2 regions of the Vibrio sp. GJ43-1 genome follow, and region 1 is predicted to be linked to the other one. Evidence: riboswitches for the same ligand, from Rfam matches in the RefSeq annotation. Region 1 holds a riboswitch; the other holds the start of a gene.
The links. A riboswitch is a leader RNA that binds a small molecule or an ion and turns the genes downstream of it on or off. The one in region 1 is predicted to bind lysine.
Positions count from the first base shown of each region.

Region 2: linked by a shared signal. The riboswitch ahead of AC0L66_RS06635 (Na+/H+ antiporter NhaC family protein) and the one ahead of lysC (lysine-sensitive aspartokinase 3) in region 1 are both predicted to bind lysine.

Region 1 covers NZ_CM147884.1:546,549-556,147, reverse strand. The annotation lists gene AC0L66_RS02720 (valine--tRNA ligase) at 1-1,474, shown strand, start outside; gene AC0L66_RS02715 (pyridoxal-phosphate-dependent aminotransferase family protein) at 1,568-2,686, opposite strand; lysine riboswitch at 2,874-3,051, shown strand; partial or broken gene lysC (lysine-sensitive aspartokinase 3) at 3,210-4,504, shown strand; tRNA gene AC0L66_RS02705 (tRNA-Asp) at 4,806-4,882, opposite strand; rRNA gene rrf (5S ribosomal RNA) at 4,941-5,056, opposite strand; rRNA gene AC0L66_RS02695 (23S ribosomal RNA) at 5,188-8,077, opposite strand; tRNA gene AC0L66_RS02690 (tRNA-Ala) at 8,380-8,455, opposite strand; rRNA gene AC0L66_RS02685 (16S ribosomal RNA) at 8,534-9,599, opposite strand, start outside.
Region 2 covers NZ_CM147884.1:1,369,066-1,378,664, reverse strand. The annotation lists partial or broken gene hisA (1-(5-phosphoribosyl)-5-[(5-phosphoribosylamino)methylideneamino]imidazole-4-carboxamide isomerase) at 1-733, opposite strand, end outside; gene hisH (imidazole glycerol phosphate synthase subunit HisH) at 860-1,483, opposite strand; gene hisB (bifunctional histidinol-phosphatase/imidazoleglycerol-phosphate dehydratase HisB) at 1,483-2,556, opposite strand; gene hisC (histidinol-phosphate transaminase) at 2,584-3,636, opposite strand; partial or broken gene hisD (histidinol dehydrogenase) at 3,636-4,933, opposite strand; gene hisG (ATP phosphoribosyltransferase) at 4,939-5,835, opposite strand; His leader region at 5,878-6,012, opposite strand; partial or broken gene AC0L66_RS06635 (Na+/H+ antiporter NhaC family protein) at 6,243-7,846, opposite strand; lysine riboswitch at 7,978-8,160, opposite strand; gene AC0L66_RS06630 (H-NS family histone-like protein) at 8,832-9,239, shown strand; partial or broken gene AC0L66_RS06625 (inosine/guanosine kinase) at 9,298-9,599, opposite strand, start outside.

The DNA.
Region 1 (9,599 bases):
GCAAGACAACGACGTTCTTGATACTTGGTTCTCTTCTGCACTTTGGACGTTCGGCACACAAGGCTGGCCTGAAGATACAGACGCACTGAAAACCTTCCACCCATCTGAAGTACTGGTATCTGGCTTTGATATTATCTTCTTCTGGGTTGCGCGTATGATCATGATGACCATGCACTTCGTGAAAGACGAAGATGGCAAAGCTCAAGTACCATTTAAAACCGTGTACATGACAGGTCTTATCCGTGATGAAAATGGCGATAAGATGTCTAAGTCGAAAGGTAACGTACTTGACCCAATCGACATGATTGATGGCATCGGCCTTGAAGAGCTAGTCGAAAAGCGTTGTGGCAACATGATGCAACCGAAGCTGGCAGCTAAGATCGAAAAAGCGACACGTAAGACGTTCGAAAATGGTATCGAACCATACGGTACTGATGCACTACGTTTCACACTTGCTGCGATGGCTTCAACGGGTCGTGACATCAACTGGGACATGAAGCGTCTTGAAGGTTACCGTAACTTCTGTAACAAACTATGGAACGCTAGCCGTTACGTACTGATGAACACAGAAGAACACGATTGTGGCATGTCACTGTCTGCTCTAGATCGTGCAAACATGGAGTTCTCTCTTGCTGATAAGTGGATTGAATCTCAGTTTGAAGTTGCAGCGAAAGAGTTTAACGCTCACCTAGACAACTACCGTCTAGACATGGCAGCAAACACGCTTTATGAATTCATCTGGAACCAATTCTGTGACTGGTACTTAGAGCTCACTAAACCTGTTCTTTGGAAAGGCTCTGAAGCGCAGCAACAAGCGACTCGTTACACGCTTATCACGGTTCTTGAAAAGACGCTACGTCTTGCTCACCCAGTGTTGCCTTACATCACAGAGTCTATCTGGCAGAGCGTTAAGCCGCTAGTAGACGGTGTAGAAGGCGAGACGATCATGACTCAAGCGCTTCCTCAGTTTAATGAAGCGAACTTCAATGCTGAGATCGTTGACGACATCGAGTGGGTGAAGACTTTCATTACCGCAATCCGTAACTTGCGTGCTGAATATGACATTGCACCAAGCAAAGGCTTAGAAGTAATGATCAAAGTCGCTGATGAGAAAGATGCGGATCGTATTGAAGCAAATAAGATCGTTCTTAATGCGCTTGCTAAGCTTGATGATATTAAAGTTCTTGCCGACAACGAAGCAACACCTGCGTGTGCGACTAAGCTCGTTGGTAAGTCTGAGCTAATGATTCCAATGGCAGGGCTTATCGATAAAGACGCCGAACTTGCTCGTCTCGATAAAGAAATGGCTAAGATTCAAGGTGAAATTAAGCGTACCGAAGGCAAGCTAAGCAATGAAGGTTTTGTTGCCAAAGCACCAGAAGCTGTTATCACTAAAGAACGTGAAAAGCTTGACGGTTACAAAGAAACCTTAGTTAAACTTGAAGAGCAAAAACAGACGATTGCATCTCTATAACGGTTAACCGTTAAACAGATATTATTCCTCTGTATTTGTAGTTTAAAGAAAAAGACCGAAAGCTAACGCTTTCGGTCTTTTTAATATCATCAACTATTTAAGCACGGTTTCCAGTGCTTTAAGGCACAAAGCAACATTCTCTTTTCTTGCCGCATAGCCCATTAAGCCAATCCGCCAAGCTTTACCTGCTAATGCACCTAAACCAGCACCGATTTCCAAATTATAACCTTCCAGCAATTGCTGCCTCACTGCCGCATCGTCAATGCCCTCTGGGAAGTACACTGCGTTAAGCTGTGGCAATCGACTCTCTTTTTCTACCACAAAAGTCAGCCCTAATTTTTCTAGCCCATCAGCGAGTAAAATATGCATCTCTTTATGACGCTGCCATGCGTTTTCGAGCCCTTCATTTTTCAGTATCACTAAGGATTCATGCAAAGCATAAAGGCTATTCACTGGCGCTGTGTGATGGTAGCTACGCTTGCCTTCACCACTCCAATAACCTAGCACTAAGCTTTGGTCTAAGAACCAACTTTGAACGGGTGTTTTACGCGCTTTAATTCGCTCAATAGCAAGAGGCGATAAAGTAACGGGGGATAACCCTGGAACACAAGACAAACATTTTTGGCTACCTGAATACACAGCATCAAGTTGCCACTCATCCACAAGTAATGGAACACCGCCAAGCGACGTCACGGCATCGACAATCGTAAGCATACCATTTTGCTTGGCAAGCTGACTTAGCTGCTTAGCATCGCTTACCGCTCCAGTAGAAGTCTCTGCATGTACGAAAGCCAACAATACCGCGTCAGGGTTATCTGAGATGACTTGCTGCACTTTTTCAACAGAAACAGGCTTTCCCCATTCATCGTCAACGAGGATAGCTTCGCCACCGCAACGAATGACGTTTTCTTTCATACGATCACCGAAGACACCATTTCGACAAACTATGACTTTATCTCCTGGCTCAATTAAATTGACAAAGCAAGCTTCCATCCCTGCGCTGCCAGGAGCAGAGACGGCAATAGTAAAGTCATTCTCTGTCTGAAAGGCATATTTAAGTAACGCCTTAAGCTCATCCATCATACCAATAAATAACGGGTCTAAATGACCAATAGTCGGGCGGCTAAGTGCTTGTAATACCTGTGGGTAAATGTCTGAAGGGCCAGGTCCCATGAGTGTCCTGTGGGGGGGTACAAAGCTAGAAATCGTCATCGAAAGTCCTTTTGTTTTCTAATAATAATGAGGTTACTTGGGTGTAAAGAATCTTAAAGGCTAAATAGTTTGTTCTACAATACGCATGAGATCAACAAATTTGCAACAAATTTGAGGGGTCATATTTTTATTAAATTGCCTCACTCCATTGACATTTGCATCACAAAAACGTTGAATAAACAGGCTATCAAGCAGAAGAGGAGCACTGCCCAGGCAAGTGATGATGTGGAGCCTCAACTCCAACACATTTCACTCATGGGGAGCAGTGCCGAGATAAACTAAATTTGATGGGTTAGTTTATCGGTTAATTGGGCTGAATCCCTTTAACTGTCACCAAACCAAATTGGTGAAGAGCTTCTGAGGTCGATTCATTATCAATATGCCTCTACTCTTTATTTCTCTTCAAACATCGGACGTTGGGTCTTAACCCTGTAATTTTACTTATTGGAATATCCTGGAGAAAACTGTGAGCGCATTCAATGTAGCTAAATTTGGTGGCACAAGTGTTGCCAACTTCGAAGCCATGAGCCGTTGTGCTGAAATCATCGAAAATAACCCTGAGACGAGACTGGTGGTAAGCAGTGCATGTTCAGGGGTAACCAATATCTTGGTCTCACTGGCTAATGGCGTAAAAAATGATAACGAACGATTAGAACTTATCGAAAAGCTCAGAGCGATTCACGTTGCTATACTGAGTCAACTCAATGATGCAACCTCCATTGAGCCCCGTATCAACGCGCTCATTGAAAAAGTAGCAACGTTATCAGAAGTCGCCTGTATTGATGTCACCGCCAAGCTGACTGACCACTTAGTGGCATGTGGTGAGAGAATGTCGACACACATTTTCGCACAGCTCATGCGAGAGCGTGGCATTGATGCCGTTCGATTTGATATTCGCCAAGTACTAAGGACCGATAGTACTTATGGAAAAGCGGAACCGAACCTAGAGCAAACCAGAACTCTTGCAGAGCAAAACCTCATCCCTTTGTGTAAAAAACATGTTGTCATCACTCAAGGCTTTATTGGCGCTGATATTGACGGTGAAACCACAACTCTGGGCCGTGGCGGCAGCGATTATAGTGCTGCCCTTATTGCAGAGGCTGTCGAAGCAAGTGGCTTAGAGATCTGGACCGACGTCCCTGGGATCTATACTACTGACCCTCGAATAGCTCCTAACGCTCGCCCAATTCCTGAGATCAGCTTTAGTGAAGCGTCTGAAATGGCTAACTTTGGTGCCAAGATCCTCCATCCATCTACATTATTGCCGAAGCGTTAAGGCATCAAATTCCAGTTTTTGTCGGATCTTCTAAAGCACCACAAGAAGGCGGAACTTGGGTACGCCAAACAGTAGAAAGTGCCCCGCTATTTCGTGCATTAGCTTTAAGAAATAACCAAACAATGGTGACACTGCGGAACCCTAAAATGTTCCAAGCATACGGTTTCTTAGCCGATGTATTCACTATACTGGCCAAGCACAAAATATCGGTAGACCTTATTACAACCTCTGAAGTCAGTGTTTCATTGACTCTTGACCAAACAGACACCAGCGGAAAAGCGCCTGAGCTGCCTTTAGATGTGAAAAAAGAACTCGAAGAACTGTGTATCGTCGAAGTGAAGCAGGATCTTAGCCTAATCGCATTGATTGGTAATAAAATGAGCGAAAAGAAAGGTTCCGCTAAAGCGGTATTTGGAACACTTGAGGAGTTTAATCTCCGTATGATCTGCTACGGTGCTAGCCCTCACAACTTATGTTTCTTACTTGACTCAGGTGTTGCAAAAGAAGCCGTTAAAAGGCTGCATATCGACTTATTTGAATAGTTATCATATAGTTAAATAAGTCCCATACTAAGCCTAAGTTCATAACTTAGGCTTTTTTATACACTCTAAACTTAAAGCAAGCTTTTAGTATTAAATACTATTTTATAGCGTCAAAATTCCCTAACCTAATTCCCTAACCTTTTGACAGGGACGCCTAATCTAAGGCTTGGTATAAGTGGGCAGGGCTCGAAACGGTGTAACCAACCACCTCTCTGACTAAAAGAAAAATAACTGAACCATTACTGACCATTTTCTTCAAACGTAAAAAAGCCCCAGTATTTCGACTAGGGCTTAGTATAAGTGGCGGAGTGGACGGGACTCGAACCCGCGACCCCCGGCGTGACAGGCCGGTATTCTAACCAACTGAACTACCACTCCGCAGTGGCTCTATCTAAAGTCTTACCTAAGTTGTGCTTCAAATAGATGTCTGTTCAAAGCCTGGCGATGTCCTACTCTCACATGGGGAAACCCCACACTACCATCGGCGCTACTGCATTTCACTTCTGAGTTCGGCATGGGATCAGGTGGGTCTGCAACGCTATGGTCGCCAAGCAAATTCTTCTTTTACTTTCAGCTTTTCATAAAAACTGAAGGCAAAATTAATCTGGAAAGCTTAATAAAAGTTCTTAATACACATTCAATCTGTTCTTGCTTTGAGTCCATCAAAACCCTTTGGGTGTTGTATGGTTAAGCCTCACGGGCAATTAGTACAGGTTAGCTCAATGCCTCGCAGCACTTACACACCCTGCCTATCAACGTTCTAGTCTTGAACAACCCTTTAGGACACTTAAAGTGCCAGGGAAGACTCATCTCAGGGCTCGCTTCCCGCTTAGATGCTTTCAGCGGTTATCGATTCCGAACTTAGCTACCGGGCAATGCCATTGGCATGACAACCCGAACACCAGAGGTTCGTCCACTCCGGTCCTCTCGTACTAGGAGCAGCCCCCTTCAATCTTCCAACGCCCACGGCAGATAGGGACCGAACTGTCTCACGACGTTCTAAACCCAGCTCGCGTACCACTTTAAATGGCGAACAGCCATACCCTTGGGACCGACTTCAGCCCCAGGATGTGATGAGCCGACATCGAGGTGCCAAACACCGCCGTCGATATGAACTCTTGGGCGGTATCAGCCTGTTATCCCCGGAGTACCTTTTATCCGTTGAGCGATGGCCCTTCCATTCAGAACCACCGGATCACTATGACCTACTTTCGTACCTGCTCGAATTGTCATTCTCGCAGTCAAGCGGGCTTATGCCATTGCACTAACCACACGATGTCCAACCGTGTTTAGCCCACCTTCGTGCTCCTCCGTTACTCTTTGGGAGGAGACCGCCCCAGTCAAACTACCCACCAGGCACTGTCCGCAATCCCGATTAGGGACCAACGTTAGAACATCAAGCATACAAGGGTGGTATTTCAAGATTGCCTCCACACACACTAGCGTGCATGCTTCAAAGGCTCCCACCTATCCTACACATGTAGGGTCAATGTTCAGTGCCAAGCTGTAGTAAAGGTTCACGGGGTCTTTCCGTCTAGCCGCGGGTACACTGCATCTTCACAGCGATTTCAATTTCACTGAGTCTCGGGTGGAGACAGCGTGGCCATCATTACGCCATTCGTGCAGGTCGGAACTTACCCGACAAGGAATTTCGCTACCTTAGGACCGTTATAGTTACGGCCGCCGTTTACCGGGGCTTCGATCAAGAGCTTCGACCTAAGTCTAACCCCATCAATTAACCTTCCGGCACCGGGCAGGCGTCACACCGTATACGTCATCTTACGATTTTGCACAGTGCTGTGTTTTTAATAAACAGTTGCAGCCACCTGGTATCTGCGACTCCTAGTAGCTCCATCCGCAAGGGACTTCACCGCCAAGAGCGTACCTTCTCCCGAAGTTACGGTACCATTTTGCCTAGTTCCTTCACCCGAGTTCTCTCAAGCGCCTTGGTATTCTCTACCCGACCACCTGTGTCGGTTTGGGGTACGATTTCTTATAATCTGAAGCTTAGAGGCTTTTCCTGGAAGCATGGCATCAATGACTTCACTACCGTAGTAGCTCGACATCGTATCTCAGCGTTAGTAGTGGTCCGGATTTACCTAAACCACCCGCCTACGTACTTGAACCTGGACAACCATCGCCAGGCCCACCTAGCCTTCTCCGTCCCCCCATCGCAATTATAAGAAGTACGGGAATATTAACCCGTTTCCCATCGACTACGCCTTTCGGCCTCGCCTTAGGGGTCGACTTACCCTGCCCCGATTAACGTTGGACAGGAACCCTTGGTCTTCCGGCGAGGAGGTTTTTCACCCCCTTTATCGTTACTCATGTCAGCATTCGCACTTCTGATACCTCCAGCAGACCTTACAGTCCACCTTCAACGGCTTACAGAACGCTCCCCTACCCAATATGATAAATCATATTGCCGCAGCTTCGGTGTATAGCTTAGCCCCGTTACATCTTCCGCGCAGGCCGACTCGACTAGTGAGCTATTACGCTTTCTTTAAATGATGGCTGCTTCTAAGCCAACATCCTAGCTGTCTAAGCCTTCCCACATCGTTTCCCACTTAGCTATACTTTGGGACCTTAGCTGGCGGTCTGGGTTGTTTCCCTCTCCACGACGGACGTTAGCACCCGCCGTGTGTCTCCCGGATATTACTTACTGGTATTCGGAGTTTGCAAAGGGTTGGTAAGTCGGGATGACCCCCTAGCCTTAACAGTGCTCTACCCCCAGTAGTATTCGTCCGAGGCGCTACCTAAATAGCTTTCGGGGAGAACCAGCTATCTCCAGGTTTGATTGGCCTTTCACCCCTAGCCACAAGTCATCCGCTAATTTTTCAACATTAGTCGGTTCGGTCCTCCAGTTGATGTTACTCAACCTTCAACCTGCCCATGGCTAGATCACCTGGTTTCGGGTCTATATCCAGAGACTGAACGCCCAGTTAAGACTCGGTTTCCCTACGGCTCCCCTAAACGGTTAACCTTGCCACTGAATATAAGTCGCTGACCCATTATACAAAAGGTACGCAGTCACCCAACAAGTGGGCTCCTACTGCTTGTACGTACACGGTTTCAGGTTCTATTTCACTCCCCTCACAGGGGTTCTTTTCGCCTTTCCCTCACGGTACTGGTTCACTATCGGTCAGTCAGTAGTATTTAGCCTTGGAGGATGGTCCCCCCATATTCAAACAGGATATCACGTGTCCCGCCTTACTCGTTTTCACTGATTATGATGTGTCGGTTACGGGGCTATCACCCTTTACTGCGGCACTTTCCAGAGCCTTCACCTGCATCATTAAAAGCTTAAGGGCTAGTCCAATTTCGCTCGCCGCTACTTTCGGAATCTCGGTTGATTTCTCTTCCTCGGGGTACTTAGATGTTTCAGTTCCCCCGGTTTGCTTCATTAACCTATGTATTCAGTTAATGATACGTGCTTATGCACGTGGGTTTCCCCATTCGGAAATCCCAGACTCACAGGTTATTACTACCTAATCTGGGCTTATCGCAAGTTATTACGTCCTTCATCGCCTCTGACTGCCAAGGCATCCACCGTGTACGCTTAGTCACTTAACCATACAACCCCAAAAGGTCTTATGTATGGCAAACAACCAAAGTCGCTATCTCATTATTTGAATGAGCGAGATAGCATTCGATTTTGCCGGACTCAAATATAAACCTCACAACCGAAGTTGTGCTGTTTCCAAGAACACTTGAATGTGTGTTGGTACCTACATCTTAAAGACATAGGATTTGAGAACTTTTATTTGAACAACATTAAATCAAATGTTGTTCGTCAGCTTTCCAAATTGTTAAAGAGCATGTGTTACTTAAATAGTAACCATTTTTAAATACTTTCAAGAGAAAACACTTAAAGATGGTGGAGCTATGCGGGATCGAACCGCAGACCTCTTCGCTGCCAGCGAAGCGCTCTCCCAGCTGAGCTATAGCCCCATCTGGAAAAGGTTTCCTTACTCTTAACTTCTAAACCTAATCAATCTGTGTGAACACTCATCAAGACAATCTTTCGTATAAGGAGGTGATCCAGCCCCAGGTTCCCCTAGGGCTACCTTGTTACGACTTCACCCCAGTCATGAACCACAAAGTGGTGAGCGTCCTCCCGAAGGTTAAACTACCCACTTCTTTTGCAGCCCACTCCCATGGTGTGACGGGCGGTGTGTACAAGGCCCGGGAACGTATTCACCGTGGCATTCTGATCCACGATTACTAGCGATTCCGACTTCATGGAGTCGAGGTTGCAGACTCCAATCCGGACTACGACGCACTTTTTGGGATTCGCTCACTATCGCTAGCTTGCTGCCCTCTGTATGCGCCATTGTAGCACGTGTGTAGCCCTACTCGTAAGGGCCATGATGACTTGACGTCGTCCCCACCTTCCTCCGGTTTATCACCGGCAGTCTCCCTGGAGTTCCCACCATTATGTGCTGGCAAACAAGGATAAGGGTTGCGCTCGTTGCGGGACTTAACCCAACATTTCACAACACGAGCTGACGACAGCCATGCAGCACCTGTCTTAGAGTTCCCGAAGGCACACCTGCGTCTCCGCTGGCTTCTCTAGATGTCAAGAGTAGGTAAGGTTCTTCGCGTTGCATCGAATTAAACCACATGCTCCACCGCTTGTGCGGGCCCCCGTCAATTCATTTGAGTTTTAATCTTGCGACCGTACTCCCCAGGCGGTCTACTTAACGCGTTAGCTCCGAAAGCCACGGCTCAAGGCCACAACCTCCAAGTAGACATCGTTTACGGCGTGGACTACCAGGGTATCTAATCCTGTTTGCTCCCCACGCTTTCGCATCTGAGTGTCAGTATCTGTCCAGGGGGCCGCCTTCGCCACTGGTATTCCTTCAGATCTCTACGCATTTCACCGCTACACCTGAAATTCTACCCCCCTCTACAGTACTCTAGTCCGCCAGTTTCAAATGCAGTTCCGAGGTTGAGCCTCGGGCTTTCACATCTGACTTAACGAACCACCTGCATGCGCTTTACGCCCAGTAATTCCGATTAACGCTCGCACCCTCCGTATTACCGCGGCTGCTGGCACGGAGTTAGCTAGGTGCTTCTTCTGCAGCTAACGTCA
Region 2 (9,599 bases), 820 kb from region 1:
CGTATTCCACAATGAGAAGGCCTGCTCGGCAGTAAATTGGCCATCAAGCAGTGCGCGCCCAACAATGACCCCGGAAACACCACTGCCTTTCAAAGCGGCAATATCATCTAAGCTACCAATACCACCTGATGACTGAAACTGGACTTGCGGGTATTGCTGACACAAGTCGACATAAAGCTCTACATTGCTGCCTTTTAGCGTCCCGTCACGTGAAATATCGGTACATAACACATGAGTTAAGCCAACGGTCAAATAATCGTCAATAAGCGCTTCGATGGTCACCCCAGAGTCTTCTTGCCAGCCCGAAATAGCGACATTTCTGACGCCATCGGCATCAATGTTAATATCGAGCGCAAGGACGATTTTTTCAGGACCATATTTTTCCATCCATCCCTTCACAAGTTCGGGTTCTTTGACCGCTGTCGAACCGACGACAACACGCTGAGCACCGGCTTCTAATAGATCCACCACATCTTGCTCACTACGAACCCCTCCACCAATCTGTATATGGGCAGGTGTGCTCGCAAGCAAGGTCGCAATTAAATCCAATTGGCGTGCCGTGGTGTCTTTAGCACACAGTAAGGTCAACAAGGTGCAACCAGTCTGCGCCCGCTTGATGATAGAGGTTGAACTGCTGCGCAGGATCAACCTTATACTCGGTCACTTGACCATAGTCGCCTTGATAAAGTCTAACGACTTGTCCTTCGATTAAATCGAGTGCTGGAATTATCACTGTTAAGTCCCTTTCACTAATTTTTAACTAATATTTTTTAACTCATCTTAAATAGCGCGCTTTGCGCTGCCTATCAACCCACATAGCAATGCTGATAAGTTGGCGTTCTTATAGAGAATAAACGCCTTATAACAACTCAAGAAAATTCTGGATTAGCTTTGAGCCAGCTTTAGACGAGCGCTCTGGGTGAAATTGCACACCATAATAGTTACCACTTTGGATAGCAGCACTAAAAGGGAAACCATAATCACACTGCGCAATGGTATAATCACCTACTGGCATACCAAAGCTATGCACAAAGTAGAAATACTCAGAATCTTCAATACCCGAGAATAAAGGATTTCCTTCATCCGCCTTCACGGTATTCCAGCCCATGTGTGGTAAGGGTAAGTCACCAGTTTCCAGTTTTTTAACTTCGCCAGAGCAAAGCCCTAGACATTCAACTATTTCGTCCGCTTTTTGCCCTTTCTCTTGTGAGAGTTTTCCAAGCAGCTGCATGCCCAAACAAATTCCGAGCAGCGGTTGCTCGACCTTTTTCACAAGTTCAATAAGATCCCGTTGTTCGAGGTTTTTCATCGCCTCACTCGCCGTGCCGACACCGGGTAAAAACAGTTTATCGGCGGCAAGGACGATATCGGCATCTTTTGATATTGTGACCTGGTAACCAAGGCGCTCAATCGCAAACTTAACCGAAGATACATTAGCGCAACCAGTATCAATAATAACGACTTTTTGTTCTGCTTTAGCCATTACAACACCCCTTTACTGCTCGGGAGCTCGGTACCTTCCACTTTAATCGCCTGACGTAAGGTTCGACCAAATGCTTTGAAGAGGCTCTCAATAATGTGGTGATCGTTGTGGCCTGATGACGAAAGGTGCAGCGTACACGCTAAAGTGTCCGTTAGCGAACGGAAGAAGTGCACGACCATCTCGGTAGATAAATCGCCAACTTGTTCGCGGGAAAATTCCGCTTCAAATTTAAGGTATGGACGTCCAGACAAATCGAGTCCACATTGCGCTAAACATTCATCCATCGGTAAACTGAATCCAAACCGACCAATACCACGCTTATCACCTAACGCTTCTTTCAACGCCTGACCGAGTGCCAACGCCGTATCTTCAATCGTGTGATGATCATCGATATGTAGATCACCTTTCACATCAATTTTCATTTGGAAACCGCCGTGTGTGGCAATTTGATCCAACATATGATCGAAGAAGCCCATTCCGGTCGAAATCTCGTTGCCATAAGCTTCATCAAGGTTAACTAACACCTTAATGTCGGTTTCTTTTGTCGTTCTTATGACTTCTGCTGTACGAGCGTTAACCGTGAGATCTTTTAGGATCTCTCTCCAGCCCATCGTTTGCGGATGATATTGGATGCCACGAATTGCCATATTTTCGGCAAGCTGCAAATCGGTCTCTCGGTCACCGATAACAACCGATGTTTTAAAATCGACCTTGCCACTTTGTAAATACTCTTTCACCATACCCAGCTTTGGCTTGCGGCATGAACAGTTGTCTTCATCGAAGTGCGGGCAAATAAGGACATCGTCAAACTTGACGCCTTGCGATTCAAAGATTTCCATCATCATATCTTGTGGCGCATCAAAATCAGCTTGGGGATAACTGTCGGTACCCAGTCCGTCCTGATTGGTTACCATCACGAGTCGGTAACCCGTATTTTGCAATGCCAACAAACTTGGGATCACATACGGTTCTAATTTCAGCTTATCCAAACGATCGACTTGAAAATCAACGGGCGGCTCGACAATCAGCGTGCCATCGCGGTCGATAAATAAGATTTTTTGTTGATTGCTCACTATAAAATTCCTTGTCAGTATGCTCTGTTAGGCAGCGCTTTGATTAATTTGATTGCGGATAAATGCCAACGTTTTCTCGCACTCTTCGCGATTACCAACACTGATACGTACACAGTTTTCAATTGGTGAATTACGTAAAATAATACCGTTGTCCCAAGTGGCTTTGAATAGTTCGTCACCATTGGTGAACTCAACTAACAGGTAGTTTCCCCACCCTTCATGGACCAAGACTCCCGGTAGCATTGACAAACCAGCTTGCAAATACGCACGGTTGGCATTCAGGTCCAACACTTGGTACTTAGCCCTTGCTAACCCGCTTTCTGATAATGCTTGAATCGCAATATCAGCGACGGGGACAGGCACTGGGTATGGCGCAATAACCTTTAGAAGAACATTAATTAACGGCGCATTCGCCAAGGTAAAGCCACATCGTAAACCAGCAAGCGCAAATGCTTTGGATAGCGTTCGTAAAATCGCCAGATTCGGGTAATCCGCCAGTAAGTCCGCCGTTGAGGCTTCAGGGCAAAAATCAATATACGCCTCATCCATTACGACAATTGCTTTATCTTTTGTCATTTCAAGCAAGGTAATAATGTCATCACGGTTGACCAAATTCCCCGTTGGATTATTTGGACTACAGACAAACACGAGCTTAACCGTGTCTAAGTTTGCTTCAATCGTTGGAAGGTCAAGCTGCCAATCGGCAGTGAGTGGCACGACTTTTCGCTCAACACCGATGGTTTCAGCGCTAATGGCATACATACCATAGGTTGGTGGACAATATAAAATACTGTCTTCCCCTGGTTCGCAAAAAGCACGTATCAATAGCTCAATACCTTCATCTGCACCACGTGAGGTTAGCGTTTGATTCGCCTCAACACCCGCATAGGAGGCGTAAGCTTCGATGAGAGCTTTCGGCTGGCATTCGCTGTAGCGATTAAGACGAGCGAAATCTGTTTTGTATTCGTTATCAAAGGGTGATTCATTGGCGTTCAACCAAATATCACCACTGCCACCAATTCGTCTTGCTGACATGTAAGGCGTTAACGCTTGAACTTGTTTACGAGCCAATTTTTCCATCACTTCTGCTCCTGCATCAACTTTTCCACACGGATTGTCACTGCTCGTTTGTGTGCATCTAACCCTTCTGCTTCAGCCATTGTTACCACGGTTGGCGCGAGTAGCTCTAGCCCCTGCTTTGACAGCTCTTGTACGGTCATGCGTTTTGAGAAATCTGCTAGACCTAAGCTAGAGTGCGTTTTTGTGTAACCGTACGTGGGTAACACGTGATTGGTTCCGGACGCATAATCTCCAACCGACTCCGGTGACCAATCACCTAAGAATATAGAGCCCGCATTATCGAGTAACGACAGCAGCTCACGCGGGTTTTTAGTTTGTACAATTAAATGTTCTGGGCCGTAATAATTCGAAATAGACACACATTGAGTTAGCGAGTCAGCAATAATCACCAAGCTTGACCCTAATGCTTTCTCTGCAATTTCTGCACGCGACAGATCTTTGAGTTGGTTACGTACCGCTTCTGTGACTTGATCGGCCAAGACGGCTGATGGTGTCACCAAAACAACCTGAGAATCTGGACCATGCTCCGCTTGACTCAACAGATCTGCGGCGATGAATTCTGGATCGGCACTATCATCGGCAATAACCAGCACTTCAGAAGGACCCGCTGGCATGTCAATTGCCGCACCACGAAAATCATTACTCACCTGACGCTTCGCTTCTGTAACATAGGCATTGCCTGGACCAAAGATCTTATCCACTTTGGCTACCGATTCTGTCCCATAAGCCATTGCCGCGACCGCCTGACCACCGCCGATGTTATAAACTTCGTCAATCTTGCAGAGTTTAGCCACATACAAAATTTCATCAGCAATGGGGGTGGCGAACACAACACGACCTTCCGGCATCCCGCGATTTGTGCTGGTACGCCTAACATTAATACCGTGGAAGGCAATGGCGCACTTCCACCAGGAATGTACAAACCCACTTTATTAATCGGGCGCGTCACTTGCTCACAAACCACGCCAGGTTGCGTCTCCACCTTCAGTGGTTGTGGCTTCTGCGCTTTATGAAAGGTTGAAATATTGGCATACGCTTGCTCTAGTGCTTGCTTCATTTTCGCGGAAAGGCGACCTGAGGCTGCGTCAATCTCGTCACTAGACACTCGAATAGAGTCCGGGCGAACCCTATCAAACTTTTCGGTCAACGCTAATACCGCGCTATCGCCGCCTTGGCGCACCTGCTCAATGACTGAAGACACAGCAGCGGTAATATTCGCTCCGTCAGCAATAGCGGGGCGCTCCAAAATTGATTCTTGTTGGGATTGGCTCAGTGAGCGCCATACAACGGTTCTCATAGTCTTTACCCCATCATTTTTTCAATTGGCAGCACGAGTATTGAACTCGCACCCAGTTCTTTTAAGCCTTCCATTGTTTCCCAGAACAAGTTTTCGGTACTGACTAAATGAACGGCAACACGCTCTTTGTCAGTAGATAGCGGTAATACCGTTGGATCTTCTGCACCAGGCAGCAACGCTTTAATCTGTTCTAATTTTTCAACTGGGGCATGTAGCATAATGTACTTGGATTCTTTCGCTTGCTGCACACCTTGCATACGCGTCAGCAGCTTTTCAATCAGCGCTAACTTATCCGCATCAAACTCACCTTTACGCTGAATCAGCGTCGCTTTAGAACGGAAAATCACTTCCGCTTCTTTTAAGCCGTTAGCTTCTAGCGTTGCGCCTGTTGAAACTAAGTCGGCAATCGCATCAGCAAGCCCAGCTCGGGGGGCCACTTCTACCGAACCGGTTAGCATACATGCACTGAAGTTCACGCCTTGCTCATCCATATAAGATTTCAGAAGTTGAGGGTATGTTGTGGCAATGCGCTTACCTGCCAAATCTTGTGGTCCGTTATACGTTTCGTCTTTATCAATCGCAATGGATAAACGGCATCCACCAAAATCGAGACGGCGCAACGTAAGAAATTCGTTGGGCTCACCCAGTGCTATACGGTCTAAACGCACTTCTTCTAATTCATTTTCACCAATAAAGCCCAGATCAACGACACCATCCATGATGAGCCCAGGAATGTCATCATCACGCACCAATAACAAATCTATTGGCATATTTAGTGAATGAACCACAAGGCGCTCACCCATGACATTGAACTTCACTCCACATTTTTTTAGTAGGTCTTGGCTGTCTCTGCTAAGACGACCTTTCTTTTGAATTGCGATTCTTAGGCGTTGTGATTGCATTGCTGTATCCCTGTGCAAATTATTGATTTCTTAAATTATAAAACGAAAAAACCCTCGGGAGCTTTAGTCTCCCGAGGGTTAAATTCTTAAATCTTGCTTCGAACCACCGAGAGTTTTTTTAGCTCTCAGGTATGCGTGCATCTCCCGAAAGACTAGATTGGGTGATGATGGTGATGATGAATGTTCATATCGTTATTACGCATAGTTATTTGGCGATTCCTTTTGAGCTGTGACTTCACACTAACTAAGCTCAGTTAAATTTTCAACAATTAATTTGCAGTTTTTTAAAATTTAATCTAGTTCGAACCCAATTGGACGCACTCACGATGTCATTCTCGTTGCAGCGAGTCAAAAAAAGAGCCCTAATAGGCTCTTTTTAATCTACTCATCACGATAAAAGATATCAGTTACGCTTTAACGTCTTTTGTCATTCGAGCTTTAGATAGCGCAGAAAGTACACAACAAACTAATACAAAGGTTACGCTAGCTGCAGCGAATGATATCCAAACCGAATTTGTCATACCTAGCGCGATGAAACCGACGCAAGACACAACAGCGACGGACAATGCATATGGCAACTGAGTCGATACGTGGTCAATGTGATTACAACGAGCACCTGTTGAAGACAAAATCGTCGTATCTGAAATGGGTGAACAGTGGTCACCAAATACCGAACCAGCCAGTACCGCACCTAACATTGGTAACATCATAGCGATATCCGTCGCACCAGCCATGTCACCCGCAATTGGTAACATAATGCCAAACGTACCCCATGACGTATCGGTTGAAAATGCCATCAAGCCAGCCAATAGGAACAAAATCACCTAAGCAACCAATGAACATCTATATTGCCTTGAACGGTAGACGACAAGTAAGCATAGGTCTTCATATCGCCAATCACAGAGCCAATTGACCATGCAAAGAACAAGATCAGAATTGCACCAAACATCGATTTAGCACCAATCCACATCGTTAGTGCGATATCTTTTACGGCTAGCTTTTGCTTCACTACCGTATAAATCGCCATTGCAAGACCAGCACTGCCACCGTAAATCAGTGACATACCTACATCGGTATTTTCAAATGCCCCTAACATATTAAACGCTAGGCCGTCAGCAGCTAGGGCTTGGCTACCCGTAAATAGCATCGCTCCGACCATGGCAAAGATAAGCACGACGATAGGAAGAACAAGATCAGATACTGACCCAAAGTCGCTTTCTTTAATATCAAGCTCTTCGTTTAGTTCGTGTGCTTCTTTTGCGTCGTTTTCTTGGTCATGATCAAAACCAATCCCTTGCTTAGCGCGCATCTCATGTTTACGCATTGGACCAACATCAAGTTGGAACCAAGCTACAGCAAACACCATTAGTAACGCAAAGACAGCATAAAAATTCATTGGAATGAGTCGAACATAAGCACCAATTGCCGAGTATTCAGTAATACCATGACTAATTAGGATGCCACTGACAATCGTCATGATATAAGCGCCCCAGCTAGAAGCAGGCATCAATACGCACATTGGGGCGGCTGTCGAGTCTAAAATGTAGGCAAGCTTCGCACGTGACACATAAAAGCGATCCGTTACTGGGCGTGAAATGGCGCCAACCGCAAGGCTGTTAAAGTAGTCATCAACAAAAATGAAAACGCCAAGGAATGCTGCCAGTAATTTGGAACCGCGCTTGCTTTTTACGCGAGACTGCGCCCATTCAGCAAATGCTTTTGTACCACCGGATAAGGTGAGGAGTGCCGTCATCATACCAAGCAACAATAAGAAGCCGACGATACTCATATTCCAAAGATTCAAGCCACCGTCTTCAATGATGACACCAGAAACAGTATCAAAGACGTAACCTGCGGCATTGGCAACAGAGTAATCATTAAGAAGGAAGGCACCGAGAACAATACCTACTCCTAAAGAGAGTAAAACGCGACGTGTGATAATAGCCAAACTCAAAGCTACGATCGGCGGCAGCAATGACAATGGTGAGGAAGCAAAATCGATTAAGTTCATGATCTTCAAAAACCAGTTTTAATTATGGTTAGAGATCTACTGCAGACATATGTAAACACCCGTTTTGGGTATACACATACAGATTTCAACAAATGTTGAATAAGCGAAAGAAAAGCGAATGCTTTCCCAACCCCTACAGTAGCGCTCCATAGTTTAACAAATAATAGACTATGGCAGTGTTGTTCCTTTCAGAGACAACCCCAGCGAGAAAGCGTGATCTTCTATTCTCACTTCGGCGACTGCGCCTTTTGTTGTCGTCCATTGGCATCACCCCAACGACAAGTACTTTTCGCAGTCGCACCTCTACATCAAAAGTAACGTTTACCACTAATCCTACAAGTGTAGCATTAGAAGAAAATTCTTACTTTTGCATTAGGTGCGCGCCATTGTACTTACTGAACAGTCAATTGCAACATCAATATTGTGAATGAGTTGTTATAGATAGAGAGAGGTATGGCTGAGATTATTTAGAAATGGAGTATGATTCCAAAAGACTACGACGACAATTATCACTATATTTCGTAGCGGTATTGCAACAACATTGTACGTTTGGACGCGCTACTCTTCGGAACTCTAATAGCTGATACTAAATAAATAATAGAGCGTTAATGTTTGCTCACTCCCTAAAGTACACGAACTATAGACATTTAGCATAATTAAGCCCGACATTTACTATTTACTTTAGTTCACTTAGAAGTGTAACTTTCACGCCATTTAAACGCCCTGAAAGATGATAGACAAATATGCAACCACGCTATCTACCATCTAGTGAACTCGTATTGATACCGCTCGCAGTATCATTAAAAACATTGTTAAACCATGACTATTAATGTAATCACACGTTACATTTAGAGCTGTTTCTCATTCTTTTATCAATTTCCTGTAAAAATTAATCTATTTTTACTTTTGTTACAGCTATTTTATTGTCAATATAGAAAATGACGTTTATTATTAATCTCGAACAAAATAAATCATGGGAATTGTCATGTCTGAATTAACCAAAACTTTGCTTAATATTCGTAGCCTGCGTGCATTTGCTCGTGAACTAACGATTGAGCAACTTGAAGAAGCACTAGAAAAATTAACGCTTGTTGTCTCTGAGCGTCAAGAGTCTGAAAAAGAAGAAAGAGCAGAAAGAGAAGCTCGTGAAGCTAAGCTAAGCGAATACGCTCAAATGATTGCTAAAGATGGCATCGACGTTGAAGATTTAATTGCAGCATTGTCTGGTGAATCAAAAGCAAAAAGCAAAAGCAAACGTGCACCACGCCCTGCAAAATACAAATATGTTGATGGTAATGGCGCAGAAAAAACATGGACTGGTCAAGGCCGTACTCCATCAGTAATTCAAGCTGCGTTAGATGCTGGTAAGTCTCTAGAAGAATTTGAACTTTAATTCTCTATTCTAATAGAACTAGAGTTATATAAAAAAAGCGCCCTACGGCGCTTTTTTATTATCTTTCCCAATACGCTTCTTCTAAGCTGTCTTCTCTTTCTGGTAAACCCCTCGACAACCTTGGCGAATGCTGAACCAACACTTCATAACTTGCTCTATTAGAATACTTGCATACTTGTGAAAAAGATGAGTACGTTAAAAACTGATATTGATGCTTACTAGAGTTAGGCACATTTTCTCTATGGTGTTTATTTGCTGCCATGTCATGCAATAATGCTGAAAGCGCTGCATCGCCCGCACCATTGGTATTTTTAATTTTCTCTGGGCCGCCCATATACGGTGCAATATGAGAATACACTT